3 regions of the Streptomyces sp. NPDC006332 genome follow, and region 3 is predicted to be linked to each of the others. Evidence: predicted binding sites of a transcription regulator. Region 3 holds the regulator's gene; each other region holds the start of a gene.
What was found. Region 3 encodes HrcA, which represses chaperone genes, less so after heat shock. Its sites were predicted from a motif close to TTNGCACTCNGNNNNNCNGAGTGCNAA; they were not measured.
Positions count from the first base shown of each region.

Region 1 (10,075 bases), on a different contig from region 3:
GTGGCTCATGCCTTCGAGGACCTGGATCTCACGCGCGGTGAGCGTGGGCGCGGCGCCCATCTCGGCTGAGCGCAGCCGGCGGGGGGCCAGCCGCCAGGTCGGGTCGGCGAGAGCCTGCGTGACCGTCGCGCGCAACTCGGCGCGGGACGCGTCCTTGTGCAGATAGCCGCGGGCACCGGCGGCGACCGCGAGGGCCACACCGTCGAGGTCCTCGGCGACCGTGAGCATGATGATGCGCGCACCGGGGTCGGCGGACAGCAACCGGCGGACGGTCTCGACGCCGCCCAGACCGGGCATGCGTACGTCCATCAGAATCAGGTCCGAACGGTCGGCGCCCCACCGGCGGAGGACTTCCTCACCGTTGGCCGCGGTCGTCACGCGCTCGACGCCGGGCACGGTCGCGACCGCGCGGCGGAGCGCCTCTCGGGCAAGCGGGGAGTCGTCGCAGACGAGGACGGATGTCATGGCCGCCCTCCGCAGCTGATGCACGTCACCTTGAGCCTCCAGGCTGGTACGAAATCGTCACCTGTGCGGTCGACCGACTCGGACACCTGCCCGAGCGTTTGTGTTTTCAACCGCCTCCGCACTCTCAACGACGGTCACTCGAAAGAGTTACGGGGCCGTGTGCCATCTTCGGCACTCTACGTGAGGGCGCGGACACAGAGCAGACACGCGCGGCGGACCCGCGACGTTTCATCACAACCCATGCCCCATTTAGACCCTTTTCTTCCCATTTTCTGGTGTCTGAGGCTAGATTCGCAATGTGTCATATTTTCATCTCCTTAGATCGTAGACGTACGGTAGTGGGCACCCGTATCCACTCAGAACGGCTGCAAGGGGTCACGCAATGGCAGATTTCTCCCGCCTTCCCGGACCGAACGCGGACCTGTGGGACTGGCAGCTCCTGGCCGCCTGCCGCGGGGTGGACAGCTCGCTCTTCTTCCATCCGGAGGGCGAGCGCGGGGCGGCCCGGAGCGCTCGCGAGAACTCGGCCAAGGAGGTCTGCATGAGGTGCCCGGTGCGCGCGCAGTGCGCGGCGCACGCGCTGGCGGTGAGAGAGCCGTACGGCGTCTGGGGCGGGCTGACCGAGGACGAGCGCGAGGAGTTGATGGGTCGGGCGCGCCACCGGCTGGTGTCGGCATCGGCGACCACCGGGGACAGCGCTTCGAACACTTGAAGGAACGTTTCTGCTCTCCGGGCACGCTCACGCAGCGTGCCCTTTACCTTTCTCCGGCGGCCGTTTCCACGTCTCCCCGGCGGGCTCCTCGCTGGCGGGCCGCCGCCCGCGTCAGGTGGTCCAGCGTCGCCGCCACCGCCGGCACGTGCGCCAGGTCGGGCAGCGTGAGCGCGACGATCTCCCGCCGCACCGCCGGTTCCAGCGACACGGCGCGGGCCCCTCGCGGCCGTACCGACTCGACGGCCAGCTGGGGCAGGACGGCGACGCCGAGCCCCGCGCCCACCAGACCCACCACGGCCGGGTAGTCGTCGGTCGCGAAGTCGATGCGGGGCGTGAAGCCGGCCCCCTCGCACACCTCGACCAGTTGACCGCGACAGCGCGGGCAGCCCGCGATCCACGGCTCCTCGGCCAGCTCTCCGATCGCGACGGAACCCGAGGTGCCGACGCGAGCGAGCCGGTGCCGTTCCGGGACGAGGGCGACGAGCCGGTCGGTGAGCAGGGGCCGTACGACCAGGTCGTGCCACTCCTCCGCGCCGGCGGCCCGCTCGTAGCGGAAGGCGAGGGCCACGTCGCAGTCGCCCTCGCGCAGGAGCTCGACGGACCGGGGCGGCTCGGCCTCCTCCAACGAGACGCGGGTGCCGGGGTGTTCGGCGCGCAGGGCGGCCAGGGCCGTCGGGACGAGGGTGGAGCTGCCGCTGGGGAAGGAGACCAGCCGGACCCGCCCGGCCCGCAGCCCGGCGATCGCGGCGACCTCCTCCTCGGCCGCGGTGAGCCCGGAGAGGATCCCGGCGGCGTGCCTCACCAGGGCCTCGCCGGCCTGGGTCAGCCGCATCTCACGTCCGCTGCGGATCAGCAGGGGCGTGCCCACCGAGGCCTCCAGGGCCTTCATCTGCTGACTGACGGCGGGCTGGGTACAGCCCAGTTCGCGCCCCGCCGCCGAGAAGGAACCGGTGGTGGCGACGGCGCGCAGCACACGGAGATGACGGGCCTCGATCACGGTATCGAGCATAAGCGGGCCTTGGGGCAGATGCCGAATAATGCGTCGACGCTTTTGTCGGCCGCCCCTTACCGTGCCGTCATGAAGCTTCTGTCTGTGAATTCTGGCCGTCCGAAGGCCGTGTCGTACACAGATGACCCCGAGGGTGTGACCGGCATCGACAAGCGGCCGGTCCAGGGGAGCGTGCGGGTGGCTGCGCCCGGCCCCAAGGGCGTCGGCGGCAGCGGGCTGGCCGGGGACGCGGTGTGCAAGCGAGCGCATCACGGCGGCGACGACCAGGCGGTGTACGCGATGGCGCGCGAGGACCTCGACGGCTGGGAGCGGGATCTGGGGCGGACGCTGCCGCACGGTTCGTTCGGCGAGAACCTCACCACCGAGGGCCTCGACGTGTCCGGCGCGTTGATCGGCGAGCGCTGGCGCATCGGCTCGGAGGTGGTGCTGGAGGTGACCTGCGGGCGGATACCCTGCGGAACCTTCCAGGGGCACCTGGGTGAGCGGGGCTGGGTGAAGCGGTTCACGCGCAAGGGCGCGCCGGGCGCGTATCTGCGGGTGATCCAGCCCGGGGAGATCAAGGCCGGCGATCCGATCGAGATCGTGCACCGGCCGGAGCACGACGTGACGGTCGCCCTGCAGTTCCGCGCGGTCACCACCGAGCGGGAGCTGCTGCCGCGGCTGCTGCCCGCGGGCCGGGCGCTGCACCCTGAGGTGCTGGCGGAGGCCGCCAAGTACGCGGACGCTCAAGGTCCCTGACGGGCGCTCAGTTATTTCCGGCAGACGGCAGTCGGGACGGTCACGCACGAGAACGCAGTCGGCCTGGTCCGCAGGCGTCCAAAGGCCCTGTGCGGGGGCGAGCCGCACGGCCCGGGTCACTAACCTTGCGTCATGACAACGGCTCTCATCACGGGATCGACCGCGGGCATCGGTGCCGCGTTCGCACGGCGGCTGGCTTCGGACGGGCACAACCTCGTCCTGGTCGCCCGCGACACCAAGCGGCTGCGGGAACAGGCGACCGAACTGCACGACCGGCACGGCATCGAGGCGGGAGTCCTCACCGCCGACCTCGCGACGGACGACGGCATCGAGGCGGTGGCCGACCGGCTCGGCGACCGCAAGAACCCCGTCGACCTGCTGATCAACAACGCGGGCTTCGGCAACAAGGGCCGCTACCTCGACGTACCCATGGCGGACGAGCTGGCCATGCTCAAGGTGCACTGCGAGGCGGTGCTGCGGCTGACGTCGGCGGCGACCGAGGCGATGCGGGAGCGGGGGCGCGGGGGTGTGGTCAACGTCGCCTCGGTGGCGGCGTTCATGCCGCGCGGGACGTACGGCGCGTCCAAGGCGTGGGTCGTGCAGTTCACCCAGGGCGTGGCGAAGGACCTGGCGGGCACCGGGGTACGGCTGATGGCGCTGTGCCCCGGGTTCGTGCGCACCGAGTTCCATCAGCGGGCCGGGATGGGGACGGACAACATCCCCGGCTGGATGTGGCTGGACGCGGACAAGCTGGTGGCGGCCGCGCTGGCGGATCTGGCGCGCGGCAAGTCGTTGTCGATCCCGGATCCGCGGTACAAGGCGCTGATGGGGTTGGTGAAGGTCACTCCGCGGTCGCTGCTGGGCGGGATCAGCTCGAAGACGGGGCGCAAGTACGGGCCCCAGTAGGTGAGCAGGTGGCGTCGCCCCTCCGGTGGGAGAATGGTCGGGACGGAAACCGGGTCCAGGGGGGCCGGAGGCGGCGTCATGACGTTCGTACAGCTCATCGACTGCAGGACCGACCGGTTCGACGAGATGAACCGGCTGATGGACACGTGGGTCGAGCAGACCAAGGGAAAGCGGACCGCGACGCACGCGGTGGTCGCCAAGGACCGCTCCGACGCGTCGCACCTCATCGAGATCGTGGAGTTCCCCTCGTACGAGGAGGCGATGCGCAACTCCGCGCTGCCGGAGACCGACCGGATCTTCCAGGACATGGTCGCCCTGTGCGAGGAGACGCCGACGTTCACCGACCTGGAGGTCGTGCGGGACGAGCAGTTGCACGCGGCGAACGTACGGCGGTTCTTCGAGACGCTGTCGACCGCGGGCGATCTGCCGCCGATGAACGACCTGCTCGACGAGGACATCCACAGCCGCGATCCGATCCACCCGCAGGACACGATCGGGCTGGACTCCGCCCGTGCCGAGTTCCGGATGTGGCGGGCCGCCTTCGACTTCACGTTCACGGTCGACGACCTCATCACCCAGGGTGACAGGGCCTGCGCGCGGTGGACCTGGAACGCCACCCACAAGGCGGACTTCCTGGGGATTCCCGCCACCGGGAAGCGGGTCACCATGACGGGGACGACCATGTTCCGGTTCTCCCCCGACGGGAAGATCGCGGAGACCTGGTGGCAACACGACCAGCTGGGCCTGATGCAGCAGCTGGGTGCGCTGGACGCGTTGGAGAAGTAGTCGGCCGCCTCGGCCGGGCGAATGACCCGCGAAGGGGAAGGGCCCCGTTCCGCACCTGGGTGCGGAACGGGGCCCTCTGCGAGCGGGGTGCCTCAGTGGGCGTGGCCGTGGCCGTGGCCCGCGGCGGCCGGCTCTTCCTCTTCCTTCTTCTCGACGACCAGGGTCTCGGTCGTCAGGAGCAGGGAGGCGATGGAGGCGGCGTTCTCCAGGGCGGAGCGGGTGACCTTCACCGGGTCGATGACGCCGGCCTTGACCAGGTCGCCGTACTCACCGGTGGCGGCGTTGAAGCCCTGGCCCTTGTCGAGCTCGGCGACCTTGGCCGTGATGACGTAGCCCTCCAGGCCGGCGTTCTCGGCGATCCAGCGCAGCGGCTCGACGGCGGCCTTGCGGACGACCGCGACACCGGTGGCCTCGTCGCCGGTCTTGCCGAGGTTGCCCTCGAGGACCTTGACGGCGTGGACCAGCGCGGAGCCACCACCGGAGACGATGCCCTCCTCGACCGCGGCGCGGGTCGCGGAGATGGCGTCCTCCAGACGGTGCTTCTTCTCCTTCAGCTCCACCTCGGTGGCGGCGCCGACCTTGATCACGCACACGCCGCCGGCCAGCTTCGCGAGGCGCTCCTGGAGCTTCTCGCGGTCCCAGTCGGAGTCGGTGTTCTCGATCTCGGACTTGATCTGGGCGACGCGGCCCTGGACGTCGTCGGAGTTGCCGGCGCCGTCGACGATCGTGGTGTCGTCCTTGGTGATCGTGACACGGCGGGCGGAGCCCAGCACGTCCAGGCCGACCTGGTCGAGCTTGAGGCCGACCTCCTCGGCGACGACCGTGGCGCCGGTCAGGATCGAGATGTCCTGGAGCATGGCCTTGCGGCGGTCACCGAAGCCGGGAGCCTTGACCGCGACCGCGTTGAAGGTGCCGCGGATCTTGTTCACGACCAGGGTGGAGAGCGCCTCGCCCTCGACGTCCTCGGCGATGATCAGCAGCGGCTTGGAGGAGTTGGTCTGGATGACCTTCTCCAGCAGCGGCAGCAGGTCCTGGATCGAGGAGATCTTGCCCTGGGTGATCAGGATGTACGGGTCGTCGAGGACGGCCTCCATGCGCTCCTGGTCCGTGACGAAGTACGGCGACAGGTAGCCCTTGTCGAAGGCCATGCCCTCGGTGAAGTCCAGCTCCAGACCGAAGGTGTTGGACTCCTCGACGGTGATGACGCCGTCCTTGCCGACCTTGTCCATCGCCTCGGCGATGAGCTCGCCGACCTGGTTGTCCTGGGCGGACAGACCGGCGACGGCGGCGATGTCGGACTTCTCGTCGATCGGGCGGGCGGTCGCGAGGAGCTCCTCGGACACGGCCTTGACCGCGGCGTCGATGCCCTTCTTCAGGGCGGCCGGGGAAGCACCCGCGGCGACGTTCTTCAGGCCCTCGCGCACCAGCGCCTGGGCGAGCACGGTGGCGGTGGTGGTGCCGTCACCCGCGATGTCGTTGGTCTTGGTCGCCACCTCCTTCACCAGCTGGGCGCCGAGGTTCTCGTACGGGTCCTCGACCTCGACCTCACGGGCGATGGTGACGCCGTCGTTGGTGATGGTGGGAGCGCCGAACTTCTTGTCGATGACGACGTTGCGGCCCTTGGGGCCGATCGTCACCTTGACCGTGTCAGCGAGCTTGTTGACGCCGCGCTCGAGGGCGCGACGGGCGTCCTCGTCGAACTTCAGGATCTTCGCCATGGGAGCGTGAGCCCTCTCGGAAATCTAGGTGAAATTAGCCGCGCCCCCGGCGCCCGGCTCATTAGTGATCGCGGGGGGCCAGGGGCGCAGCTCAATGCAAGGTGCTTCGCGGTGAGGCGAAGCGAGGTGAACTACTTCTCGATGATCGCGAGCACGTCGCGAGCCGAGAGGACGAGGTACTCCTCGCCGTTGTACTTCACCTCGGTGCCGCCGTACTTGCTGTACAGCACGATGTCGCCGGTCTTGACGTCGAGCGGAAGACGCTCGCCGTTCTCGAAGCGGCCCGGACCGACGGCCAGGACGACGCCCTCCTGGGGCTTCTCCTTGGCGGTGTCCGGAATGACCAGGCCAGAGGCGGTGGTCTGCTCAGCGTCGAGCGGCTGGACCACAATGCGGTCCTCGAGCGGCTTGATGGCAACCTTGGAGCTGGTGGTCGTCACGATCCGACCTCCCCCTTCGGAGATCTCACGGGGTTAACTGTCTGAGGTGGCGACCAGGTGGATCCGTCGTCGCGGGTGCCGGACCTGCCCGTCGCTAGTTGGCACTCTCCAGGGGGGAGTGCCAGGTCCGAGACTATGACCGCGATTAGCACTCGGTCAAGCGGAGTGCCAATCCGGTCGGCGCGCGGCGCGGATTTCGTCCGGCGTTCATCTTCCAGCGGGCCCGCGAACGGAGCAGACGCCGCCCGGACTCCCCTGCTCCCTTACAGGTAGTCCTCCAGCCGCCCCACCGTCAGACCCGCCCCCTGGATCTCCCGCAGCAGCCGTACCGTGCGCTCCCTCGGCGACCGGGCCGCGGACTCACCCGAGGCCACCGACACGATGTCCCCCGGGCGCAACCGGCTCTCGCCCTTCGCGAAGGTCAGCCGCTCGCCGTCCATGGACGCCCGCCACAGGACGACCGCCGTGACCGCGCAGTCGGTGGCCGCGCGCAGGGTCGTCGTGTCGTACGTGCCGTAGGGCGGGCGGAACAGGTGCGGGCGGACGCCGAAGCGGGACCTGAGTTTGTCCTGCTGGCCGCAGATCTCGGCGCGCTGGCCGGCGTAGGGCAGACCGCGCAGGGCGGCGTGGTCGAGGGTGTGGTTCTGGATGCTCGCGCCGACCGCCTTCAGGCGCGCGAAGTGGCCGTACCCCGGTCCGACGACGCTGTCCGTGAGGAACATGCTGACCGGCAGCCGCAGTTCGCGGACCAGGTCGATGAAGCGCGGGTCCCGCTCGGCGCCGTCGTCGTAGGTCAGGAAGACGACCCGGTCGGTCGTGCGGACGCGGTCCACCACGGGTGCGAGGCCCGGGCCCGCGGCGTGCGGGGCGGCGGGCCGGGCGGGTGGCCGTGGGGCGGACGGCAGGGGGCCCGCCAGTCCCCAGCGGCGGTACGCGGGCCGCCCCGCCGAAGCGGAGCCGTGCGGGCCGACCCGCTGGGCCGCCTTCTTCCCGAGCCGTTCGATGGGGTCGACGGACTGGGCGCAGCCGGCGAGCAGACACAGCGCCAGGACTCCGGCCGTCGGCGCCCACCGCCTCACCGCCGGCCCTCGGGCCGGCTCACGGCGTGCCCCTCGCCGTACCGCTCCTCCGTCACGTCCCGCATGCCGCGGATCTCACACGTCCGGCGGGCGTACGACAGCCCAGGCAGGCAGGGCTGGTGGAGGGTGTGGCTGGTGTGTACGACCCCTTGGCATGGTGCCGGATCCTCGCAGGCCACCGCCGTGAACCCGGGGTGACGTCGCCGCCGGGGGCGGACCGTCCACCGACTGGCTCACAATGAACGGGTGAACGACCTCGCTCCCCTCCTCGCCCCCGAGGGCCGCGCCCTCCTCGACGAAGTACGCGACACCGCCCCCGCCGACGAACTCGCCGTCGCCACCCGGCTGCGCCGCGACCATCCCGCCGCGCTGGTGTCGGCGGCGCTCGGGCAGGCCCGGTTGCGGCAGCGGGCGGCGGCGAAGTTCGGGGCCGAGGACGCCGGGCGGATGTTCTTCACCCCGAACGGGGTCGAGCAGTCGACCCGGGCGAGCGTGGCGGCGTACCGGGCCGGGTGTTTCCGGGCGCGGGGGGTGCGGTCCGTCGCCGACCTGTGCTGCGGGATCGGTGGGGACGCCATCGCCTTCGCGCGGGCCGGGATCCGCGTCCTGGCCGTCGACCGGGACCCCCTGACCTGTGCCGTGGCCCGCGCGAACGCCGACGCGCTCGGCCTCGCCGACCTGATCGAGGTGCGCGAGGCGGACGTGACGGAGGTCGACACGGCGGGGTACGAGGCGGTGTTCGTCGACCCGGCCCGGCGTTCCTCCAAGCGCGGCCGGATCTTCGACCCGGAGGCGTACTCGCCGCCCCTGTCGTGGGCCGTGCGGGCCGCGCTGAAGGCTCCGTACGCGGGCCTGAAGGTGGCCCCGGGCATCCCGCACGAGGCCGTCCCCGCCGCGGCGGAGGCCGAGTGGGTCTCGGACGGCGGAGACGTGAAGGAGGCCGTGCTGTGGTTCGGCGCCGAGCCGGGCGCCGTCCGGGCCACGCTGCTGCCGGGGCCCCGCACCCTGCTCTCCCGCGGTCTGCCCGACCCCGAGGTCCGCCCGGTCGGCCGGTACCTGTACGAGCCCGACGGCGCCGTCATCCGCGCCCACCTGGTCGCCGAGGTCGCCGAGGACCTGGGAGGCGGGCTGATCGACCCGACGATCGCCTACGTCACGGCCGACGAGCGGCGCCCCACCCCGTACGCGTCCGCTTATGAGATCACCGATCAACTCCCGTTCGGCGTGAAGAAGTTGAAGGCCCTGCTGCGGCAACGCGAGGTCGGCGTGCTGACCGTGAAGAAGCGGGGGTCGGCGGTCGAGCCGGAGGAACTGCGCAGGAAGGCCCTCCCCAAGCAGCACGGGCCGAACTCGGCGACGGTGTTCCTGACCCGGGTCGCGGGAGCTCCCACGATGCTCCTCGGGCATCCCGTCTGAGAAGGGCTCAGGACGCCTCGGCCGCCCTCCGCAGCAGCAACTCCCGTTCCCGTTCGTTGTGGGTCAGTTCCGCCGCCCGTTCGAACGCCGCCCGCGCCTCCTCGCGGCGGCCCAGCCGCAGCAGCAGATCCCCGCGCACGCTCGGGAGCAAGTGGTAGTCGCGCAGCGCGGGTTCGGCGGCGAGCGTGTCGACGATCTCCAGGGCCGGGCCCGGTCCGTCCGCCATCGACACGGCGACCGCGCGGTTGAGTTCGACGACCGGGGAGGGGGCGCGGGCGGCGAGCAGGCCGTACAGGGTGGCGATCCTGGGCCAGTCGGTCTCCTCGTAGGAGCCCGCGATCGCGTGGCAGGCGGCGATGGTGGCTTGGAGGGCGTAGGGGCCCGGGGCGCCGGTGGCATGGGTGTCGGCGCGGCCGAGGGCGGTGATGCCGCGGGCGATGAGCATACGGTTCCAGCGGCTGCGGTTCTGGTCCCTGAGGAGCACCGGCTCACCGGACGGGCCGGTGCGGGCGGCCGCGCGGGACGTCTGGAACTCCAGCAGCGCGGTCAGACCGTGGACCTCGGGCTCCTTCGGCATCAGGCCGGACAGCACGCGGGCCAGCCGCAGGGCGTCCTCGCACAGGCCCGGACGCAGCCAGTCGTCTCCGGCGGTGGCCGCGTACCCCTCGTTGTAGATCAGGTAGATGACGTCGAGCACGGAGCCGAGGCGGGCCTCCCGGTCGGGGCCGTACGGAACCTCGAAGGCGACGTTCTTGGTGGCCAGGGTGCGCTTGGCCCGGACGATGCGTTGCGCGACCGTGGCCTCC
Region 1 is NZ_JBEXRA010000014.1:138,327-148,401, forward strand. Features, by position in the region: gene ABZ027_RS15620 (response regulator transcription factor) at 1-465, opposite strand, end outside; gene ABZ027_RS15625 (WhiB family transcriptional regulator) at 848-1,177, shown strand; gene ABZ027_RS15630 (LysR family transcriptional regulator) at 1,221-2,174, opposite strand; gene ABZ027_RS15635 (MOSC domain-containing protein) at 2,256-2,924, shown strand; gene ABZ027_RS15640 (SDR family oxidoreductase) at 3,057-3,830, shown strand; gene ABZ027_RS15645 (ester cyclase) at 3,909-4,616, shown strand; gene groL (chaperonin GroEL) at 4,709-6,334, opposite strand; gene groES (co-chaperone GroES) at 6,466-6,774, opposite strand; gene ABZ027_RS15660 (polysaccharide deacetylase family protein) at 7,038-7,853, opposite strand; gene ABZ027_RS15665 (methyltransferase domain-containing protein) at 8,100-9,269, shown strand; gene ABZ027_RS15670 (sigma-70 family RNA polymerase sigma factor) at 9,277-10,075, opposite strand, start outside.
Region 1: a site for HrcA is predicted at 6,920-6,946, ahead of groES (co-chaperone GroES). Genes of this name have one in related genera too.

Region 2 (10,075 bases), on a different contig from region 3:
CACCCTGTCCTGCTCCTCCACCGGCAACCTCGCCGGCGCGGTGGGCGCCGCCGCCGCCCGGGCCGGCTTCCGTTCCTGCGTGTTCATCCCGCACGACCTGGAGCAGGGCAAGGTCGTCATGGCCGCGGTCTACGGCGGAGAGCTCGTCGGCATCGACGGCAACTACGACGATGTGAACCGTTTCTGCTCCGAGCTGATCGGCGACCCGGCCGGCGAGGGCTGGGGCTTCGTCAACGTGAACCTGCGGCCGTACTACGCCGAGGGCTCCAAGACGCTGGCGTACGAGATCTGTGAGCAGCTCGGCTGGCGGCTCCCGGACCAGCTGGTCGTCCCGATCGCCTCCGGCTCGCAGCTCACGAAGATCGACAAGGGTCTGCAGGAGCTGATCAAGCTCGGGCTCGTCGAGGACAAGCCGTACAAGATCTTCGGCGCGCAGGCCGAGGGCTGCTCGCCGGTGTCCGTCGCCTACAAGGCCGGGCACGACGTGGTCCGGCCGCAGAAGCCGAACACCATCGCCAAGTCGCTGGCGATCGGCAACCCGGCCGACGGTCCCTATGTGCTCGACATCGCCCGTCGCACCGGCGGCGCGGTGGAGGACGTGAACGACGAGCAGGTCGTCGACGCGATCCGGCTGCTGGCGCGGACCGAGGGCATCTTCGCGGAGACCGCCGGTGGTGTGACGGTCGGTGTGACGCGGAAGCTGATCGAGAACGGTCTGCTCGACCCGACGAAGACCACGGTGGTGCTGAACACGGGTGATGGTCTCAAGACGTTGGATGCGGTGGCCGACACGGGGCTGACTGCGACCATTCGCCCGAACCTTGAGTCCTTCCGTGAGGCTGGGCTCGTCCAGTAACTCGTTTCGTCTGCGGGCCGGTGGGGGCTGGTCGCGCCCACGCGGCGGTAGCCGCACATTCAACACAGCCCCGCGCCCCTATGGGGCGCCACACCTGACCGGAGGTCATGAGCATGAGCGTCAACGTCCGCATCCCCACCATCCTGCGCACCTACACCGGTGGTCAGGCCGAGGTCGCCGCCGAGGGGAGCACCCTCGGCGAGGTCATCGCCGACCTGGAGAAGAACCACACCGGCATCGCCGCGCGCGTTCTCGACGACCAGGGCAAGCTGCGCCGGTTCGTCAACGTGTACGTCAACGACGACGACGTTCGCTTCGAGCAGGGTCTGGAGACCGCGACTCCGGACGGCGCCGGTGTCTCCATCATTCCGGCCGTCGCCGGCGGCTGATCATTACCTTCGGTAACATCAGTTACCGAGCGTTCATAGAATTGCCCCCTCCGTGAGAGAAGCGGAGGGGGCAATTCAATGTGGTTGAGCGCGGTACAGTTGGGGAACGCGTTGCCGCTTCACAGGTCGGCAGACCTTGTTTCTGCCGTGCGCCCGACGAGATGTAGCCAAAGTGTGTGCCTCGTTCGTGGCTTTTGTGAGCTTTGCGGGGCCCGACTTGCCCTGGATTCAGGCGAATTCTCGCCACATTCCGGATCGCGTGCGTCCAGAATTCTCGTCCGATTGACCTGTTGCAGACGGCAGTTGGACATATACATTCGGCCGCGGTCGACGCGTTCCGGCGCACGCCCCCAATCATGTGGGGGGTGAGGTCTGACCCGGATCCACGAAGTGTGGGTCTGTGCAAGGGCCAGTAATAGGGGAGTTAGGCATGGCTCAGGGCACCGTCAAGTGGTTCAACGCGGAGAAGGGGTACGGCTTCATCGCGGTCGACGGTGGTGCGGATGTTTTCGTCCACTACAGCGCCATCCAGATGGACGGGTACCGCACCCTGGAAGAGGGGCAGCGGGTCGATTTCGAGATCTCACAGGGTCAGAAGGGGCCGCAGGCGGACATGGTCCGTCTGGCGACCGGCTGAATCGCGCCGGGTAACTGCAGCGACGTTCTTCTGTTCTTCTTCGAAGGGCTCGCACCTCTCAGGGGGTGTGAGCCCTTCGGTGTGCCCGGGGCGCGAGCCGTCCGTCCACGCGGGGGCGCGACTTGCCCGGTGGGTGGCGCACCGGACACGCCCCGGGGTACGTCCGGGTGCACTGTTCACCTGCGGATCCCCCCTAGGCGCTTGCGCCCGCCCGTCGCCCGACCACCACCCCTCAACGAGCACTCGCTTCGCGAGTGCGCCTTGCACTCTCGGGGGGCGAGTGCTAATCATTGGCGTTAGCACTCTGAAGGTGAGAGTGACAAAGAAGGACCGAGTCGGTGAGGCCCGCAGGCCAGGTGGGGCAAGGAACCACGAGGCGTGCGAGCCGTCCGTCGCGGGCGCGGGCGCGGTCCGAAGGAATCACCCCCAGTCCTGGAGGGACCACTTCACATGGCCAAGATCATCGCGTTCGACGAGGAGGCACGGCGCGGCCTCGAGCGCGGCATGAACCAGCTCGCGGACGCCGTCAAGGTGACGCTCGGCCCCAAGGGCCGCAACGTCGTCCTCGAGAAGAAGTGGGGCGCCCCCACGATCACCAACGATGGTGTCTCCATCGCCAAGGAGATCGAGCTCGAGGACCCGTACGAGAAGATCGGCGCCGAGCTGGTCAAGGAAGTCGCCAAGAAGACGGACGACGTCGCCGGTGACGGTACGACCACCGCGACCGTCCTCGCCCAGGCCCTGGTCAAGGAAGGCCTGCGCAACGTAGCCGCCGGCGCCAACCCGATGGCCCTCAAGCGCGGTATCGAGAAGGCCGTCGAGGCCGTCTCCGGTGCCCTCCTCGAGCAGGCCAAGGATGTCGAGACCAAGGAGCAGATCGCTTCCACGGCCTCCATCTCCGCCGCCGACACCCAGATCGGCGAGCTCATCGCCGAGGCCATGGACAAGGTCGGCAAGGAAGGCGTCATCACCGTCGAGGAGTCCCAGACCTTCGGTCTGGAGCTGGAGCTCACCGAGGGTATGCGCTTCGACAAGGGCTACATCTCGGCGTACTTCGCCACCGACATGGAGCGTATGGAGGCGTCGCTCGACGACCCGTACATCCTGATCGCCAACTCCAAGATCGGCTCCGTCAAGGACCTGCTCCCGCTCCTGGAGAAGGTCATGCAGTCGGGCAAGCCGCTGCTGATCATCGCCGAGGACGTCGAGGGCGAGGCCCTGTCGACCCTGGTCGTCAACAAGATCCGCGGCACCTTCAAGTCCGTCGCCGTCAAGGCCCCGGGCTTCGGTGACCGCCGCAAGGCGATGCTGAACGACATCGCCATCCTCACCGGCGGCGAGGTCATCTCCGAGGAGGTCGGTCTCAAGCTCGAGAACACCTCCATCGACCTCCTGGGCCGTGCCCGCAAGGTCGTCATCACCAAGGACGAGACCACCATCGTCGACGGTGCCGGCTCCTCCGACCAGGTCCAGGGCCGGGTCAACCAGATCCGCGCCGAGATCGAGAACAGCGACTCGGACTACGACCGCGAGAAGCTGCAGGAGCGCCTGGCGAAGCTCGCCGGCGGTGTCGCGGTCATCAAGGCCGGTGCCGCCACCGAGGTGGAGCTCAAGGAGCGCAAGCACCGCATCGAGGACGCCGTTCGCAACGCGAAGGCGGCCGTCGAGGAGGGCATCGTCGCCGGTGGTGGCGTGGCCCTGCTGCAGGCCTCCTCGGTCTTCGAGAAGCTGGACCTCGAAGGTGACGAGCTGACCGGCGCCAACGCCGTGAAGCTGGCCCTGGAGGCCCCGCTCAAGCAGATCGCCGTCAACGGTGGTCTCGAGGGTGGCGTCATCGTCGAGAAGGTGCGCAACCTGCCCGTCGGCCACGGCCTGAACGCCGCGACCGGTGAGTACGTCGACATGATCGCCGAGGGCATCATCGACCCGGCGAAGGTGACCCGTTCCGCGCTGCAGAACGCCGCCTCCATCGCCGCGCTGTTCCTCACCACCGAGGCCGTCATCGCCGACAAGCCGGAGAAGGCGGGCGCTGCCCCGGCCGGCGGCGGCATGCCGGGCGGTGACATGGACTTCTGATCGACCTGAGGGTTGATCAACCGTCCTTGACCGAGGGCGGCACTCCCTGGACACAGGGGGTGCCGCCCTCGGGCGTGTCCGGGGTCACAACATCAGCGGAATGCCGGGGCGGACGCGCCGGTTGACGCCTACGCAACGTATATGCGCATGCACATACCAACCGGTCCCACCCGTTCTGTCCTGAGGAGTCCCCACGTGACCGTCGCCGCCTCCGCCTCCCGCGCGGCCGAAGTCCTCTCCCGGCCTGTTTCCCTCAACGGCCTGACCGTCCCCAATCGCATCGCGATGGCGCCGATGACCCGCGCGTTCTCCCCCGGCGGCATCCCGGGCGCGGACGTGGCCTCGTACTACGCGCGCCGGGCCGCCGCGGGCGTCGGTCTGATCGTCACCGAGGGCACGTACGTCGGCCACGACTCGGCCGGGCAGAGCGACAGCATCCCGCGCTTCCACGGCGAGGAGCAGCTCGCGGGCTGGGCGAAGGTCGCCGAGGAGGTGCACGCGGCGGGCGGCACGATCGTCCCGCAGCTGTGGCACATCGGCATGGTGCGCGAGCAGGGCCAGCCGCCCTACGCGGACGCCCCCGCCGTCGGCCCCTCCGGACTGCGTATCGGCGACGACGAGGCCACCGGCAAGGCGATGACCCAGCGGGACCTCGACGACGTCATCGGCGCGTTCGCCGAGGCCGCGGCCGCCGCCGAGCGGATCGGCTTCGACGGTGTGGAGCTGCACGGCGCCCACGGCTACCTCATCGACCAGTTCCTGTGGGCGGGCACCAACCGCCGCACGGACGCCTACGGCGGCGACCCGGTGGCCCGGGCGAAGTTCGCCGAGGAGATCGTGGCGGCGGTCCGCGAGAGCGTGTCGTCCGAGTTCCCGATCATCTTCCGCTACTCCCAGTGGAAGCAGGAGGCCTACCGCGCTCGCCTCGCCGAGACCCCCGAGGAGCTGGAGTCCATCCTCGCCCCGCTCGCCGCGGCCGGCGTCGACGCCTTCCACGCCTCCACCCGCCGCTACTGGCTCCCCGAGTTCGACGGCTCGGACCTCAACCTGGCCGGCTGGACCAAGAAGCTCACCGGCAAGCCCGTCATCACCGTCGGCTCGGTCGGCCTCGACGGCGACTTCATCAAGGGCTTCCAGGGCGAGGGCGCCCCGCTGCGGGGCATCGACGACCTGCTCGACCGGCTGGAGTCCGAGGAGTTCGACCTGATCGCTGTGGGCCGCGCCCTGCTCCAGGACCCGGAGTGGGCGGCGAAGGTCCTCGCCGGCCGCCACGCCGAGCTGAAGCCGTACGACGCGGCGGCGCTGGCGACGCTCAGCTGAGTCGGCCGAACCCCGCGCAAGCCTCCGGCGCGGGCGAGGGCCTCGGGGGCGACGTCATGGATGACAACGTCGTGGTCGACGGCAATGATTCGGGTGAGCAACCATCGACCTGACGGCGAGGAGCGCCCACCGTGACGACAACCGAGGCCCGAAACCCAGAGGTCCGCACCGCGTCGGGTGCGGTGCGCGGGCGCCTGGAGGACGGGCTGACCGTCTTCCGCGGCATCCCGTTCGCCGCCCCACCGGTCGGCGACGCCCGCTTCCAGGCGCCCCGCCCGCCCGAGGCGTGGGACGGCGTCCGGGACGCGTACGCCTTCGGCCCGCCGCCCCCGCAGGACGCGGCCGGGCTGGGCGACGGCGCCCCACCTGCGACGCCCCTGGGTGACGACTGGCTGACGGTCAACGTCTGGACGCCGGACCCGGATCCGGCCGCCCGCCGCCCGGTCATGGTGTGGATCTACGGCGGTGCCTACAAGATCGGCCACACCGGCAGCCCCGGCTACGACGCCCACCGCATCGCGCGGGACGGCGACGTCGTGGTCGTCACCCTCAACTACCGCGTCGGCATCGAGGGTTTCACCCGCATCGAGGGGGCGCCCGCAAACCGGGGTCTGCTCGACCAGGTCGCCGCGCTGGAGTGGGTACGGGACAACATCACGGCGTTCGGCGGCGACCCCGGCCAGGTGACCGTCTTCGGCGAGTCGGCGGGCGCCGGATCGGTGGCGGCCCTCCTCGCCATGCCGAGCGCGTCCGGACTGTTCCGGCGGGCCATCGCGCAGAGCGTGCCGGGCACGTACTTCTCCGAGGCGCTGGCCCGTGACATCGGGACGGCGATCGCCGCGGAGGCGGGCCTGCGTCCGACCGCCGCCGACCTGTCCGCGATCGACCCGCGCCGGCTGACCTCGGCGGGCGCGGCACTGGGCGAGAAGATGCTCCAGTACGTGGACCGGTGGGGCCAGGCCGCCCCCACGGTGACCCCGTTCTCCCCGGTGGTCGACGGCGAGGTCCTGCCGGTCACGCCCTGGGAGGCGTTGAAGGCCGGGGCGGCCCGGGACGTGGAACTGGTCGTCGGCCACAACCGGGACGAGTTCCGGCTGTTCCTGGCGATGAGCAGGCAGCTGGGCAGGATCACGGAGGAGCAGGCGCGGGGGGCGCTGCGGATGTACGCGCCGGGCGCGCCGGGTGGCTCTGGCGGCTCGGGTGGCTCGGGTGAGGGCCGGTACCGTGCCGCGTTCCCCGACGCCTCACCGAATGAGCTGTTCGAACGCGTCCAGACCGACTGGCTGTTCGGGATGCCGAGTCTCCATCTGGCCGAGGCGCAGTGCGCGGGCGGCGGCCGGGCCCACGTCTACGAACTCACCTGGTCGGCGCCGGCCATCGGAGGCGCCATGGGTGCCTGCCACGGCCTCGACATCCCGTTGCTCTTCGGCACGTTCGGCGCCGACCTCGGTCTGCTGCTGTTCGCCGGGGAGGTCTCGGAGGAGGCGGAGGCGCTGTCGGCCCGTTTCCGGCAGTCCTGGACCGCGTTCGCGCGGACCGGAGACCCGGGCTGGCCCGCGTATGACTCCGAGGCGCGGCTGGTGCAGGTGCTGGACGCGCAGCCGCAGGTCCGGGCGTACCCGGAGGAGACGTCGAGGCGACTGTGGGAGGACTACGAGTTCGCGGCGCTGCCGTTGCTGGGGTGAGCGGTGCTCAGAGGTTGCCGAGCGGTTCGATGTCCACGCGTATCGGAGTGCCCCAGACCCGCACCACCTCGTAGTCGGTGAACTCGTGCACCAACCGGTACGCCATGGCGGCGCGGGGCCCACGCCGCTGGGCGTTGAGATACAGCTCGGCCTCGTGCCGGTCCCGGCGCGGGGTTCCGCACAGTTGCCACACCTGTCCGTTCCACAGCTCCGGCAGCCACCGCTGCTGGGGCTGCGGCCGGTCCTCCCGTACGCCGTACCGGGAGGGCGTGGGATCGGGGGCGTGCGCGGGTGCGGGCCCGTTGATCTCGGAACGCCGGGCCGCCCTCCGCCGGGTCTCGCACAGCAGACACAGGTCGGGGGCGTTCTCGTCGACCGGCCCGTTCGGGTGCTCGTGGCACCGGGTGGTGGGCTTTGCCGAGCTGACGCTGTCGTCCAGCAGGTCCAGGGCACGCTTGAGGTCGGCCTTGACCTCGTGAAGCTTGGCGTCGGGGGTGTCGGCGGTCAGGGCGTCGCCGTGTTCTCCGAGAACCCTCAGGGCGCGGCCTAGGGCGGTGAGCTGGGCGTGGTTCATGAGGTGCGGCTCCTGCTGTGGCGGGGACCTCGGACGCTTCGAGTCATGAATCGGCCTCTTGCTCGCTCCGGGCGTTCAGCTGAGCCATGAACTCGTCGTGGGGCACCGGGGGACCGGATGGCGCGGCCTCGCGGGCCCGTGCTTCGGCGATGTCCGCTTCGTCGCGCAGCCGCCGCAGCTCTTCCTCCCGGGGGTGCACTGGGTTCACTGGGTTTCCTCGCCTGTTCTTGTGTGGACGTCAGTCCGCGTAGTCCTTGAGCTTCTCGGTGTCGAGGGTGATGTTCACGGGGTCGGGGAGCTCGATGGTGGCACCCCAAGGGTAGGACGGAGCTTGCAGGTAGCGGCCGTCCTTGGGCTCGCTGAAGACCGTGATCGTGTTGTCGTCGCGGTCGATGAGGAGATAGACGGGGATGTCGGCTTCCGCGTAGCCGATGGGCTTGTCGATGCGGTCGCGTTGGTTGGTGTCGCGGTCACGGGAGGTGATCTCGACGGTCATGAGTGTGCCGTCAGGGTTCGACCACTCGCCGTCTCCCTTGTAGTGGTCCACCGGCGCGAGCGACCCGTCCGTACGGGCGCGGCCCTCGCGGTAAGCCTCCGCCTTGACACCCGACTCCGGTACGAGATTCAGGTCCGGGCGCTGCAGCAAGCACTGACGCAACAGCCACATGAAGAGCGACGGGTGCTTGCCGTCCGGCATCGCCTTGACCTCTAGTTTTCCGTTGATGTACTCAAGCCGGACGGTCTCCGGGGCCCGCCGCTCCAGCTCCTCGAAGTCCTCCACGCTGAGTGGGTCCTTGGTACGGAGCCGTCCGCCGACGAATTCGAGCCGTACGTGCTCTGGGGCCGCATTGGCCAGGTCCTCGAAGTCCTCGATCGACATCTGCGGGCGCTCTTCGGTGCTGGGGGGCATGGCTTTGCCTCCTTTCCCCCATCGTGCCCCGGGGGGCCGTCGGACCGTAGGAGCCGTCATGCGCGTGGCCTTTCCATCGGGGAACCATCGCCGCGCGGACTGCGGCGGCGTGGGCGTGCACGGTGGGCGTCGGCGTGGGCCAGGTCGGCGCGGGCTCGCCCCGGCACGCACCGCAGACGCCGCCCGGCAGCGCCTCCGGTCGGCCCGGGACGCCGCACTTGGCGCACTCCAGGATGCGCAGGGGCGGGCGTGGTGGCGGTGCGGGTTCGGGTGGGAGTTTGGTGGTCAGGCGCCTGCGGACGAGGGCGGCCGGGTGGTGGACCGGGGTGGGCAGGCCGGAGGTCAGGGCGTGTACGACGGCCTCGTCGGTGACGCCGCGCGCGAACCACTCCGTCAGCAGTGGGGCGAGGTTCGCGCAGTCGGCCTCGGAGAGGGAGAGCGCGGGGGTCGTACGGCCGAGGGCGGCGAGGAGGATGTGGGCGCGGGAGCGGGTGGTCCGGCGGGGTGAGTCGTGTGGCTGCTCCTTCGGTACGTCACCGCGGGTGAAGCTCGCCCACCATTCGTCATCGCGTGCGGTACGGGACCACCACGATCGAGTGATCCAACGGGAGCCGCCCTCGGGCACGGCCAGGTGTTCCCGTCCTCGACGTAAGTGCCCTGCGGCTTGTAGGCGGTTGAGGGCCGTGCGGAGCGCGCACTGTCCGTACGGGAGGTGCTTGGCCAGCGTCTTTACGGAGATGTCGGCGCCGTCGGAGAGGCCGTCGATGTACGCGGCGATGGCTGCTTCGCGGGGCGGGAGGTGGGCGAAGTCGTGCGCGGTGCGGGGGCGTTGGTCGGGGGCGGATCGCTTGCCGTAGCCCGGGTTGGCCGACGGGTGGGAAGAGGCGTGCGCGGGCAGGAAGGTAGCACTAAGCTTGGCGTCAGCCATGGGGATCGAACTTGTCCTTCGATCTTGTTGGTCAAGCCCCCGCAAGTGTTGTCAGCACTTGGCGGGGGCTGTTCTGTCTGTTCCGGGAACGCTAGACGATCGTGACTGTGCGTGGCAAGCCGAACGCGTCAAGTCAACACGCCGGGTGGGTGGGTGGGGTGAGGCCCTCCACCCATTCCTTGCAAAGAGGGCTCGGGGCTGGAGACTTGAGCCTCGGGCCGGTCCGGTCGGGGGGTCAGCCCATGCTCTTCGCGCCGTCCAGGGACTCCCGGATGATGTCGGCGTGGCCGGCGTGCTGGGCGGTCTCGGCGATGATGTGCAGCAGCACCCTGCGGGCCGACCACTGAGCATCGCCCTCGAACCACGGGGCCTTGGGCAGCGGATGGGCGGCGTCCAGGTCGGGCAGGGCGGCGACCAGTTCGTCCGTCCGGTCGGCCGTCTCCGCGTAGTCGGCCAGTACGCCGGCCAGGGTCTCGCCGGGCAGCATCCGGAACTCGTCGGCCCGCTTGGCCCAGTCGGCCTCGGTCATGGCGGTGAAGTCGCCCATCGCGGACGGGCCCTGCTGGATGAAGTCCACCCAGCCGCGTTCCATCGACGTGACGTGCTTGATCAGGCCGCCGAGGCACAGTTCGCTGTCGGTGGTTCGCTGCCCGGCCTGCTCGTCGGTGAGGTCGCGGGTGGTGAAGCGCAGGAAGTGCCG
Region 2 is NZ_JBEXRA010000012.1:41,804-51,878, reverse strand. Features, by position in the region: gene thrC (threonine synthase) at 1-856, shown strand, start outside; gene ABZ027_RS13640 (MoaD/ThiS family protein) at 970-1,245, shown strand; gene ABZ027_RS13635 (cold-shock protein) at 1,676-1,882, shown strand; gene groL (chaperonin GroEL) at 2,333-3,958, shown strand; gene ABZ027_RS13625 (NADH:flavin oxidoreductase) at 4,154-5,278, shown strand; gene ABZ027_RS13620 (carboxylesterase family protein) at 5,410-6,963, shown strand; gene ABZ027_RS13615 (hypothetical protein) at 6,971-7,537, opposite strand; gene ABZ027_RS13610 (hypothetical protein) at 7,581-7,745, opposite strand; gene ABZ027_RS13605 (Uma2 family endonuclease) at 7,776-8,447, opposite strand; partial or broken gene ABZ027_RS13600 (hypothetical protein) at 8,602-9,375, opposite strand; gene ABZ027_RS13595 (DinB family protein) at 9,611-10,075, opposite strand, start outside.
Region 2: a site for HrcA is predicted at 2,179-2,205, ahead of groL (chaperonin GroEL). Genes of this name have one in related genera too.

Region 3 (10,075 bases):
TGGCGGCCGCCTTGCGCAGCGGCGAGGTGAGGTGGTGGATCTCCGGGTAGGCGGCGGGCGCGTACGGGCCGTGCTCGCGCAGGAAGCGGTTGACCAGGCCGCGGGCCGGCCGGCCGGAGAAGGCGCGGGTCAGCTCCGTGCGGACGAACAGGGGGTTGGTCAGCGCGTGCTTGTGGACGGCGTTCGCGCCGGACTCGGCGGTGGCGAGGAACGCCGTGCCGAGCTGGGCCGCGGACGCGCCCGCGGCGAGTACGGCGGCGATCTGGCTGCCGCGCATGATGCCGCCGGCGGCGACGATCGGGATCCGTACCGTCTCGCGGATCTGGGCGACCAGCGACAGCAGCCCGATGCCCGAGCCGTCGGTCTCGGGGATGTCCCGGTGGGTGCCCTGGTGGCCACCCGCCTCCACGCCCTGCGCGATCACCGCGTCGGCGCCGGCCCGTTCCACGGCGAGGGCCTCCTCGGCGGTGGTCGCGGTGACGAGGGTGAGGGTGCCGGCCCGGCGCAGCGAGTCCAGGACGTCCGGCTGGGGGACGCCGAAGTGGAAGGAGACCACCGGGACCGGGTTGTCGAGCAGCACCGCGAGTTTGGCTTCGTAGCCGTCGTCGCGGCCGCTGTCCTTGTCGCCGAGCTCGGTCTCGTACCAGGCGGCCTCGCCGGCCAGCTGGTGGGTGTAGACGTCGACCGCGGCGGGGTCCGCATACTCCGGCTGCGGCAGGAAGAGGTTCACGCCGAAGGGGCGGGTGGTGAGGCTCCGCAGCTGCTTGATCTCCTGGTACAGGCCGTCGGCCGTCTTGTACCCGGCAGCGAGGAACCCGAGCCCGCCGGCCTCGCACACGGCGGCGGCGAGCGTCGGTACGGAGACGCCGCCCGCCATGGGGGCCTGCACGATCGGGTAAGGGAAGAGATCGGTCAGTGCGGAGGACATGACGGCATGTTGTCACGTCCCTCGAACAAGTCCGAATCCGGCCTTCCGCCCGGCACGGGCCGCTGGTGTCTCCGGGTGGCAAGTCCTCTGAGCGGTGCCCCGAGGGCCCCTCAGAGGTGCCCTCGGGGCCCGCCGCCGGGCAGGCTCAGCGACCGTTGAACGCGTCCTTCAGCCGGGAGAACAACCCCTGCTGCCCCGGCTGGAACTGCCCCTGCGGCCGCTCCTCGCCCCTCAGCTTGGCGAGCTCGCGCAGCAGCCGTTCCTGTTCGGGGTCGAGCTTGGACGGGGTCTGCACCTCGACGTGCACGATGAGGTCGCCGCGTCCGCCGCCACGCAGGTGCGTGACACCGCGGGCGTGCAGCGGGATCGACTGGCCGGACTGGGTGCCGGGCCGGATGTCGACCTCCTCCAGACCGTCCAGCGTCTCCAGCGGGACCTTGGTGCCCAGGGAGGCCGCGGTCATCGGGAGGGTGACCGTGCAGTGCAGGTCGTCTCCCCGGCGCTGGAACTGCGAGTGCGGCAGCTCGTGGATCTCGACGTACAGGTCACCGGCGGGACCACCGCCGGGCCCGACCTCGCCCTCGCCCGCGAGCTGGATCCGGGTGCCGTTGTCGACACCGGCGGGAATCTTGACCGTCAGCGTGCGGCGGGAGCGGACCCGGCCGTCACCGGCGCACTCCGGGCACGGCGTCGGGACGACCGTGCCGAAGCCCTGACACTGCGGGCAGGGCCGCGAGGTCATGACCTGGCCGAGGAAGGACCGCGTCACCTGCGACACCTCACCGCGGCCGCGGCACATGTCACACGTCTGCGCGGTGGTGCCCGGCGCCGCGCCCTCACCACTGCAGGTGGTGCAGACGATCGCCGTGTCGACCTGGATGTCCTTCGTGGTGCCGAAGGCGGCCTCGTCCAGCTCGATCTCGAGCCGGATCATCGCGTCCTGGCCACGCCGGGTCCGCGAGCGCGGGCCGCGCTGCGACGCCGTGCCGAAGAACGCGTCCATGATGTCCGAGAAGTTGCCGAAGCCGCCGGCTCCGAAACCGCCCGCACCGCCGCCGCCCGCCTGCGAGAGCGGGTCGCCGCCGAGGTCGTAGACCTGCTTCTTCTGCGGGTCCGACAGCACCTCGTAGGCGGCGTTGATCTCCTTGAACCGCTCCTGGGTCTTCGGATCGGGGTTGACGTCCGGGTGCAGCTCGCGTGCGAGCCGCCGGAAGGCCTTCTTGATCTCGTCCTGCGACGCGTCGCGGCGCACGCCTAGAACGGCGTAGTAGTCCGTGGCCACTTACGACTCCGCCAGGATCTGTCCGACGTACCGTGCCACTGCGCGTACCGCTCCCATCGTTCCCGGGTAATCCATGCGGGTCGGTCCGACCACGCCGAGCTTGGCGACTGCCTCGCCGCCCGAACCGTAACCGACCGAGACCACAGAAGTAGAGTTGAGTCCCTCATAGGCGTTCTCATGACCGATCCGTACGGTCATGCCCGAATCCCCCGCCTCGCCAAGCAACTTGAGAAGCACGACCTGCTCCTCCAGCGCCTCCAGGACGGGACGGATCGTGAGGGGAAAGTCATGCCCGAAGCGGGTCAGATTGGCGGTGCCGCCGATCATCAGCCGCTCCTCGTTCTCCTCGACGAGCGTCTCCAGGAGGGTGGAGAGCACCGTCGTGACCGTGCCGCGGTCCTCGATGTCGAAGGCCTCCGGCAGGTCTTCCACCAGCTGCGGGACGTCGGTGAAACGACGGCCGGCGATCCGGCTGTTGAGCCGCGCCCGCAGATCCGCGAGCGGGCTCTCGCCGAACGGCGCCGGGCAGTCGACCATCCGCTGTTCGACCCGCCCGGTGTCCGTGATCAGCACGAGCATCACCCGCGCGGGGGCGAGTGACAGCAGCTCGACGTGGCGCACGGTCGAACGGGTCAGCGAGGGGTACTGCACGACGGCGACCTGCCGGGTCAGCTGCGCGAGCAGCCGCACTGTCCGCGCCACGACGTCGTCGAGGTCGACGGCGCCGTCGAGGAAGTTCTGGATGGCACGCCGCTCCGGCCCGGTCATCGGCTTGACGCCGGCCAGTTTGTCGACGAACAGCCGGTACCCCTTGTCGGTGGGGATCCGCCCGGCGCTGGTGTGCGGCTGGGCGATGAACCCCTCGTCCTCCAGGGCGGCCATGTCGTTGCGGACCGTCGCCGGGGAGACGCCGAGGTTGTGCCGCTCGGTGAGCGCCTTGGACCCGACGGGCTCCTCGGTACCGACGTAGTCCTGGACGATGGCGCGCAGCACCTGGAGCCTGCGTTCACTCAGCATCCGCGCCCACCTCCAGAAGTCGTCCCCCAGTCCCCTGGGTTCCCGGCCTGGCACTCGTCATATCCGAGTGCCAGCGTCCCCGGCCCAGTGTACGGCCGTGGGGTACGCCCCGGGCAAGGCCGGTCCCACGAGGCCGTGCCCCGGCGCGCCGCTCCGGTTAGCGTCGCGGTATGAGGGTGACTTGGGAAGAGCTGGGATGGGAGCGGGTTTCGGCCGGGGTCGGGCGGTGTCGGCTGCCCGGCTGGGACTGCACGGTGGGGCTGGTCGTCGGCGAGGGCCGGGCCCTCGTGATCGACGCCGGGTCGAGCCTCCAGGAGGGTGCGCGGCTGCGGGCGGCGGCGGAGGAGCTCGCCGGTCATCGTGTGACCCATCTCGCGCTCACCCACCCCCACTTCGATCACGTATTCGGCACCGCGGCGTTCGCGGGGGCGGAGGTGTTCGGCGCGGTGGGCATCGACACGGTGCTCGACGGGCGGGTCGCGCGGGAGGAGCTGCGGACGGACGGGGTGCGCAACGGTCTGGCGGAGGCCCTGGCGGACGAGGCGGTCGACGCCCTGGTGGTGCCGCGGCACCGGGTCTCCGGCGAGTGGACCCTCGATCTGGGGGGCGGCCGGCAGGTCCTGCTGGCGAACGTGGGGCCCGGCCACAGCGCCCACGACCTCGTGGTCCTGGTGCCGGGCTCGCCCGAGGTGGTCTTCTGCGGCGACCTGGTCGAGGAGTCCGGCGAGCCCATGGCGGGCCCGGACGCCGTACCGTCGCGCTGGCCGGCCGCGCTGGACCGGATGCTGGAGCTGGGCGGCGAGGACGCTCGGTACGTGCCCGGTCACGGAGCGGTCGTGGACGCGGGGTTCGTACGGGCACAGCGGGACGCGCTGGCGGAGCGCTTCGGCGTGTCGCGGTGACCCGTACGGCCGGACGGCCCGGTCTTCTCCTATCGTCATCCGAATGCGCCAGTACTCTCCGGACCTGACCCCGCCGTGGAAGAAGCCCCAGCCCGCACCGGAGGTCCCGGCGGAGCCCGGCCTGGTGGTCGAGGAACCGGGGTCGGGTTTCTGCGGTGCGGTGATCCGCTGCGAGGCGGGCACGGTCACCCTGGAGGACCGCTTCGGCAAGCACCGGGTCTTCCCGATGGAGCCCCGGGGCTTCCTCCTGGAGGGCCGGCCGGTCACCCTGGTCCGACCGACCGGGCAGGCTCCGGTACGTGCCTCCCGTACCGCGTCCGGTTCGGTCGCCGTCCCCGGCGCACGCGCCCGCGTGGCCCGCGCCGGGCGCATCTACGTCGAGGGCCGGCACGACGCCGAGCTGGTCGAGAAGGTGTGGGGCGACGACCTGCGCGTCGAGGGCGTGGTCGTCGAATACCTGGAGGGCGTGGACGACCTCCCGTCCATCGTGGCGGACTTCGCACCCGGCCCCGACGCCCGCCTGGGCATCCTGGTGGACCATCTGGTCCCCGGCACCAAGGAGTGGCGCATCGCCCAGGCGGTCACCAGCGAGCACGCCCTGGTGGTGGGCCACCCGTACATCGACATCTGGGAGGCGGTGAAGCCGTCGTCCCTGGGGATCGCCGCCTGGCCCCGCGTACCGCGCGGGCAGGACTGGAAGACCGGGGTCTGCCGGGCGCTGGGCTGGCCGGAGAACACGGGCGCGGTGTGGCAGGCGATCCTGAAACGGGTGGGTTCCTACCGGGACCTGGAACCGGAACTGCTGGGGCGAGTGGAGGAACTGATCGACTTCGTCACGGCACCGGGTGCGGGCTGAGCATTCAGCCCGTCCGGCGTTTGAGGACGAGGCCCCTTCAGGGCCGAAGCAGGGGCCAGGGGGCGGCAGCCCCCAGGGACGGGACGGGTAGGGGCGGCGGGGGCGAGAAAACCCCGCCCTGCCCTCCGCCCTCCCCCTCCCCCTCCCCCCGGGGAGAGCCCGACCTCAGTCCACCAGATCCCGCACCACCGCATCCGCCAACAACCGCCCCCGCAACGTCAGCACCGCCCGCCCCGCCGCATACGCCCCCTCCTGCAGAAGCCCGTCCCCCACCGCCCGGCGCGCCGCCGCAAGCCCCGCCTCGCGCAGCAGATCCAGCGGCACCCCCTCCACCAGCCGCAACTCCAGCAGAACCCGCTCCACCCGCCGGTCCTCCTCGGACAGCAGCTCGCGCCCGGCCCCCGGCGACCGCCCCGCCGCCAACGCCCCCGCGTACGCCCCCGGGTGCTTGACGTTCCACCAGCGCACCCCGCCCACATGGCTGTGCGCGCCCGGCCCCGCGCCCCACCAGTCGGCGCCGCGCCAGTACAGCTCGTTGTGGCGGCAGCGGCCCGCCTCCGACGTGGCCCAGTTGGACACCTCGTACCAGTCGAAGCCCGCCGCCGACAGGGTCTCCTCCGCGATCAGATAGCGGTCGGCGTGGACGTCGTCGTCGGTCATCGGGACCTCGCCCCGGCGGATCCGGCGCGCGAGCTGGGTGCCCTCCTCGACGATCAGCGCGTACGCCGAGACGTGGTCGGGTCCGGCGCCGAGGGCCGCCGCCAGGGAGGCTCGCCAGTCGTCGTCGGACTCGCCCGGGGTGCCGTAGATCAGGTCGAGGTTCACATGCTCGAAGCCGGCCGCACGGGCCTCGGCGACGCAGGCCTCCGGGCGGCCCGGCGTGTGCGTGCGGTCCAGGACCTTCAGCACGTGCTGGCGCGCGCTCTGCATACCGAAGGAGATCCGGTTGAAGCCGCCTTCCCGGAGCGTGGCCAGATAGCTCGGGTCGACCGACTCCGGGTTCGCCTCCGTGGTGATCTCCGCGTCGGCCGCGAGGCCGAACTCGTCGCGGATCGCTCCCAGCATCCGCACCAGGTCGTCCGCGGCCAGCAGCGTGGGCGTACCACCGCCGACGAAGACCGTGCGGACCTCGCGCGGGTCGTCGCCGAGGACCTTGCGGGCGAGCCGGATCTCGTCGGTCAAGGTGTCCGCGTAGTTGTCGCGGGAGGCGAGGACGCCGCCGGTGCCGCGCAGTTCGGTCGCCGTGTAGGTGTTGAAGTCGCAGTAGCCGCAGCGGGTCGCGCAGTACGGGACGTGCAGGTAGAACCCGAGGGGACGGTCGGCCGCCCCGGCGAGCGCGGACGCGGGCAGGGCGCCGTCGTCGGGCACGGGCTCGCCGTCGGGGAGTGCGGAAGGCATGTCCCCCATTGTCCCGCACCGCCGGGAGCACCCACACCCCGCCTCTGTCCCGCACCGCCAGGAATGCCCGCCCCCTGCCTCTGTCCCGCACACCGGCGGGAGCACCCACCCCCCTCTTCCAGACCGGCACGGCCCCTACTCCGCCTGCAGGACCAGCAACGCCAGGTCGTCCTCCGGCGGACGCGGTCCGAACTCGTGGACCAGCCGCTTGATGCGCTCCGCGATCTGCTCCGCGTCCAGCCCCGTGCATCCGGCCAGCGCCTGAGCCAGCCCGTCCTCGTCGTCGAACTGGCGTGAGCCGCTGCGCCGCTCGGTCACCCCGTCCGTCACGCACAGCAGGCTGTCTCCGGACCGCAGCTCGAAGGTCTCGCTGGTGTACGTGGCGTCCTCGATGACCCCGAGCAGCGTCTGCGGACGTGCGGCCGTACGGACCTCGCCACCCGCGCCGAGCAGCAGCGGCAGCGGATGTCCGGCGGAGGCGAGGGTGCAGCGCACTCCGCCCCGGAACGGGGCCAGCTCGCCGTAGAGCAGGGACAGGAACCGGGTCTGCGGGCCGTCGCCGGGACCGGGCGGCCGGCCGCCCGCCGAGGCCAGCGCGCGGGCCGCCGCGTCCGCGGCCTCCGTCGCGTCGTCCAGGAGCAGCTGGTTGAGCCGGTCGAGGACGTCGGCCACCCGGTAGCCCTCCCGGGCCAGCAGCCGTAGCCAGGGCCGCGCGAGGCCGATGACCACGGCGGCTTCGGGCCCCTTGCCCTGGACGTCCCCGACGGCGAAGCACCAGCGTCCGTCGCCGGCCGGGAAGAGGTCGTAGAAGTCGCCGCTGGGCCCGCCCTTGTCGCACGGCTCGTACACCAGGGCGCTGCGCATCCCCGGTATCTCGGCGACCGAGCCGGGCAGCAGGCCGCGCTGCAGCACGGCGCTGATGGTGGCCTGCCGGGCGTACTGGCGGGCCGCGCAGACGGCCAGGGCGACGCGGCGGCTGAGGTCCTCGACGAGCCCGGTGATCTCGTCGGGAAAGCTCAGCAGTCCGGCCCGGCCGATGGCCAGGGTACCCAGCGGACGGCCGCCCACGGTCAGGCGGTAGGCGAGCGCGGAACCGTCCGGGCCGAGGGCCTGGGCCGGCCAGGGGAAGGGCACGGGTCCGGAGCGGGCCGGGTCGGGCGGTTGCGGCGGTTCCTTCTCCAGTGCCTGCCGGAGCTCCTCGATCCGGTTCTCGCTGCCGTGCCACACCCGGGCCAGCTGCGGCCCGGCGCCCGCGGTCCCGTCGGCCGTCCAGCCGGCCCGGGCGGTGACCTCGTCCTCCAGCCACACCGCGCACCAGTCGGCCAGCCGCGGCACGATCAGCTGCCCGGCAAGCGCGGCCACCAGGTTCTCGTCGAGCTGCCCGGCGAGCAGGTCGGAGGCCTCGGCGAGGAAGGACAGGGCGCCCCGGCCCAGCCAGTCCCGTTCCCGCTCGGTGCGCTGCGGCTCGGGGGCGAGTATCCCGGCGACCCGCAGCCCGCGCTCCCCCGCGTGCGGAGCGCTCTCCTCGGCGGACGGGGCGGCGTGCGCGGGCAGCCGCGCCCACACCGTCTTGGCGCCCGTGCGGTAGGTGACGCCCCAGGACTCGGCGAGCGCGGCGACCAGCCGCAGCCCGCGGCCGTGCTCCGGTGTCTCGTACGACGGTTCGGCGTCCCGTGGGGCGCGCGAGGGGTGGCGGTCCAGGACCTCGACGACGAGGGCGCCCGTCTCGGCTTCCAGCCGGCAGCTCACCTCGACGTCGGTGCCGGCGTGCACCACGGCGTTGGTGACGAGTTCGCTGACGACCACCACCGCGTCACCGGCCAGCCGGTCGCTGAGGTGCTCGGTACCCGGCAGCTCACGCTCGCCCCATTCGGTGAGCGCGGCGCGTAACAGCGCGCGGGCGGCACCCGGGGCGAGCGGACTGCCGGGCAGGGTGGCGTGTGTCTCCGGCGTCCCGGCGCGTGCGGGTGCGCAGCCGGTGGCCGGACACGCGTCCATTGCCGGAGTGGAGTCGGTGGCCGGAGTGGAGTCGGTGGCCGGTTGTGCCTCGGCGCGCGGGGGCGCGACGGTGGCCGGTTGTGCCTCGGCGCGCGGGGGCGCGTCGAGGCGCCCGCGTGGGGGCGCTACGGCGTGCCGAGGTTCCTCGGCACTCGGGTACGCGCCCGCGGGCACGGGCGCGTCAGAGGCGCGGGAAACGGTCTCCCGGTGCGTCGGAATGGCCCCCATGGGCAGCTCCCCGAACGGTTCGGACGAATACACCTCAGTCGATGCGGACAGAGTGACAGACTGACCACGCCCATAAGCGCCGAGTTACCGAAGTGGGCCGCCATGAGTGAGAACAGTGCCGCCATGAGTGAGAACAGTGCTACGCGTGTGCTCGAAGACGGCCACGAAGATGGCCGGATTCGAGCATCGGATCTGCGCCCACTGCTCGCCGCGATGACCGCGGCCCGGGACGGGGACTTCGCCAAGGTGCCGGAGTCGGGTCCCGGCCCGGTGGCCGAGCTGACCGCCATCTTCAACCAGATCATGGACCGCAGCACCCACTTCAACACCGAAGTGCAGCGCGTGAAACGGGAGGTGGTCCGGCACGGCCGACTCGACGAACGGCTCGGCGCGAGCCCGGGCCAGGGTTCCTGGACCTCCCGGGTCAACGACGTCAACCAGGTGCTCGACGCCCTGGTGGCGCCGGCGGCGAACGCGGCCCGGGTACTGGACGCGGTGGCCGGCGGCGACCTGACCCAGCGGGTCGATCTGCACGACGGCAGTCGGCAGTTACGCGGTGATATGCGCCGGCTGGGTCAGGCCGTGAACAAGATGGTGGACCAGCTCTCCCTGTTCACCGGCGAGGTGACCCGGGTCGCCCGCGAGGTAGGCACCGAGGGACGGCTCGGCGGCCGGGCCAAGGTGACGGGTCTGTCCGGCAGTTGGCGGGACGTGACCGAGGCGGTCAACACGATGGCGTCCCGGCTGACGGCCCAGGTCCGCGACATCGCGCTGGTGACCACGGCGGTCGCCCGTGGCGACCTGACCCGCACGGTCACCGTCGAGGCGACGGGTGAGCTGCTCGAACTGAAGCTGACCGTGAACACGATGGTCGACCAGCTCTCCGCCTTCGCCGACGAGGTCACCCGCGTCGCCCGCGAGGTCGGCACCGAGGGTCAGCTGGGCGGCCGGGCCCAGGTCCGGGGCGTGTCCGGGGTGTGGAAGGACCTCACCGACAACGTCAACTTCATGGCGTCGAACCTGACGTCCCAGGTCCGCAACATCGCCCAGGTCACCACCGCCGTCGCCAACGGCGACCTGAGCCAGAAGATCACTGTCGACGCGCAGGGCGAGATCCTGGAGCTGAAGTCGACGATCAACACGATGGTCGACCAGCTCTCCGCCTTCGCCGACGAGGTCAACCGCGTCGCCCGCGAGGTCGGCACCGAGGGCAACCTCGGCGGCCGGGCCCAGGTAAGAGGCGTCTCCGGCGTCTGGAAGGACCTCACCGACAACGTCAACTTCATGGCCGACAACCTGACCTCCCAGGTCCGCAACATCGCCCTGGTGTCGACCGCCGTCGCGCAGGGCGACCTCGGCAAGAAGATCACGGTGGAGGCCAAGGGCGAGATCCTGGAGCTGAAGACCACCATCAACACGATGGTCGACCAGCTCTCCGCCTTCGCCGACGAGGTCAACCGCGTCGC
Region 3 is NZ_JBEXRA010000019.1:87,320-97,394, forward strand. Features, by position in the region: gene ABZ027_RS19140 (nitronate monooxygenase) at 1-928, opposite strand, end outside; gene dnaJ (molecular chaperone DnaJ) at 1,074-2,210, opposite strand; gene hrcA (heat-inducible transcriptional repressor HrcA) at 2,211-3,227, opposite strand; gene ABZ027_RS19155 (MBL fold metallo-hydrolase) at 3,398-4,129, shown strand; gene ABZ027_RS19160 (DUF3097 domain-containing protein) at 4,173-4,985, shown strand; gene hemW (radical SAM family heme chaperone HemW) at 5,151-6,383, opposite strand; gene ABZ027_RS19170 (ATP-binding SpoIIE family protein phosphatase) at 6,519-8,381, opposite strand; gene ABZ027_RS19175 (HAMP domain-containing protein) at 8,733-10,075, shown strand, end outside.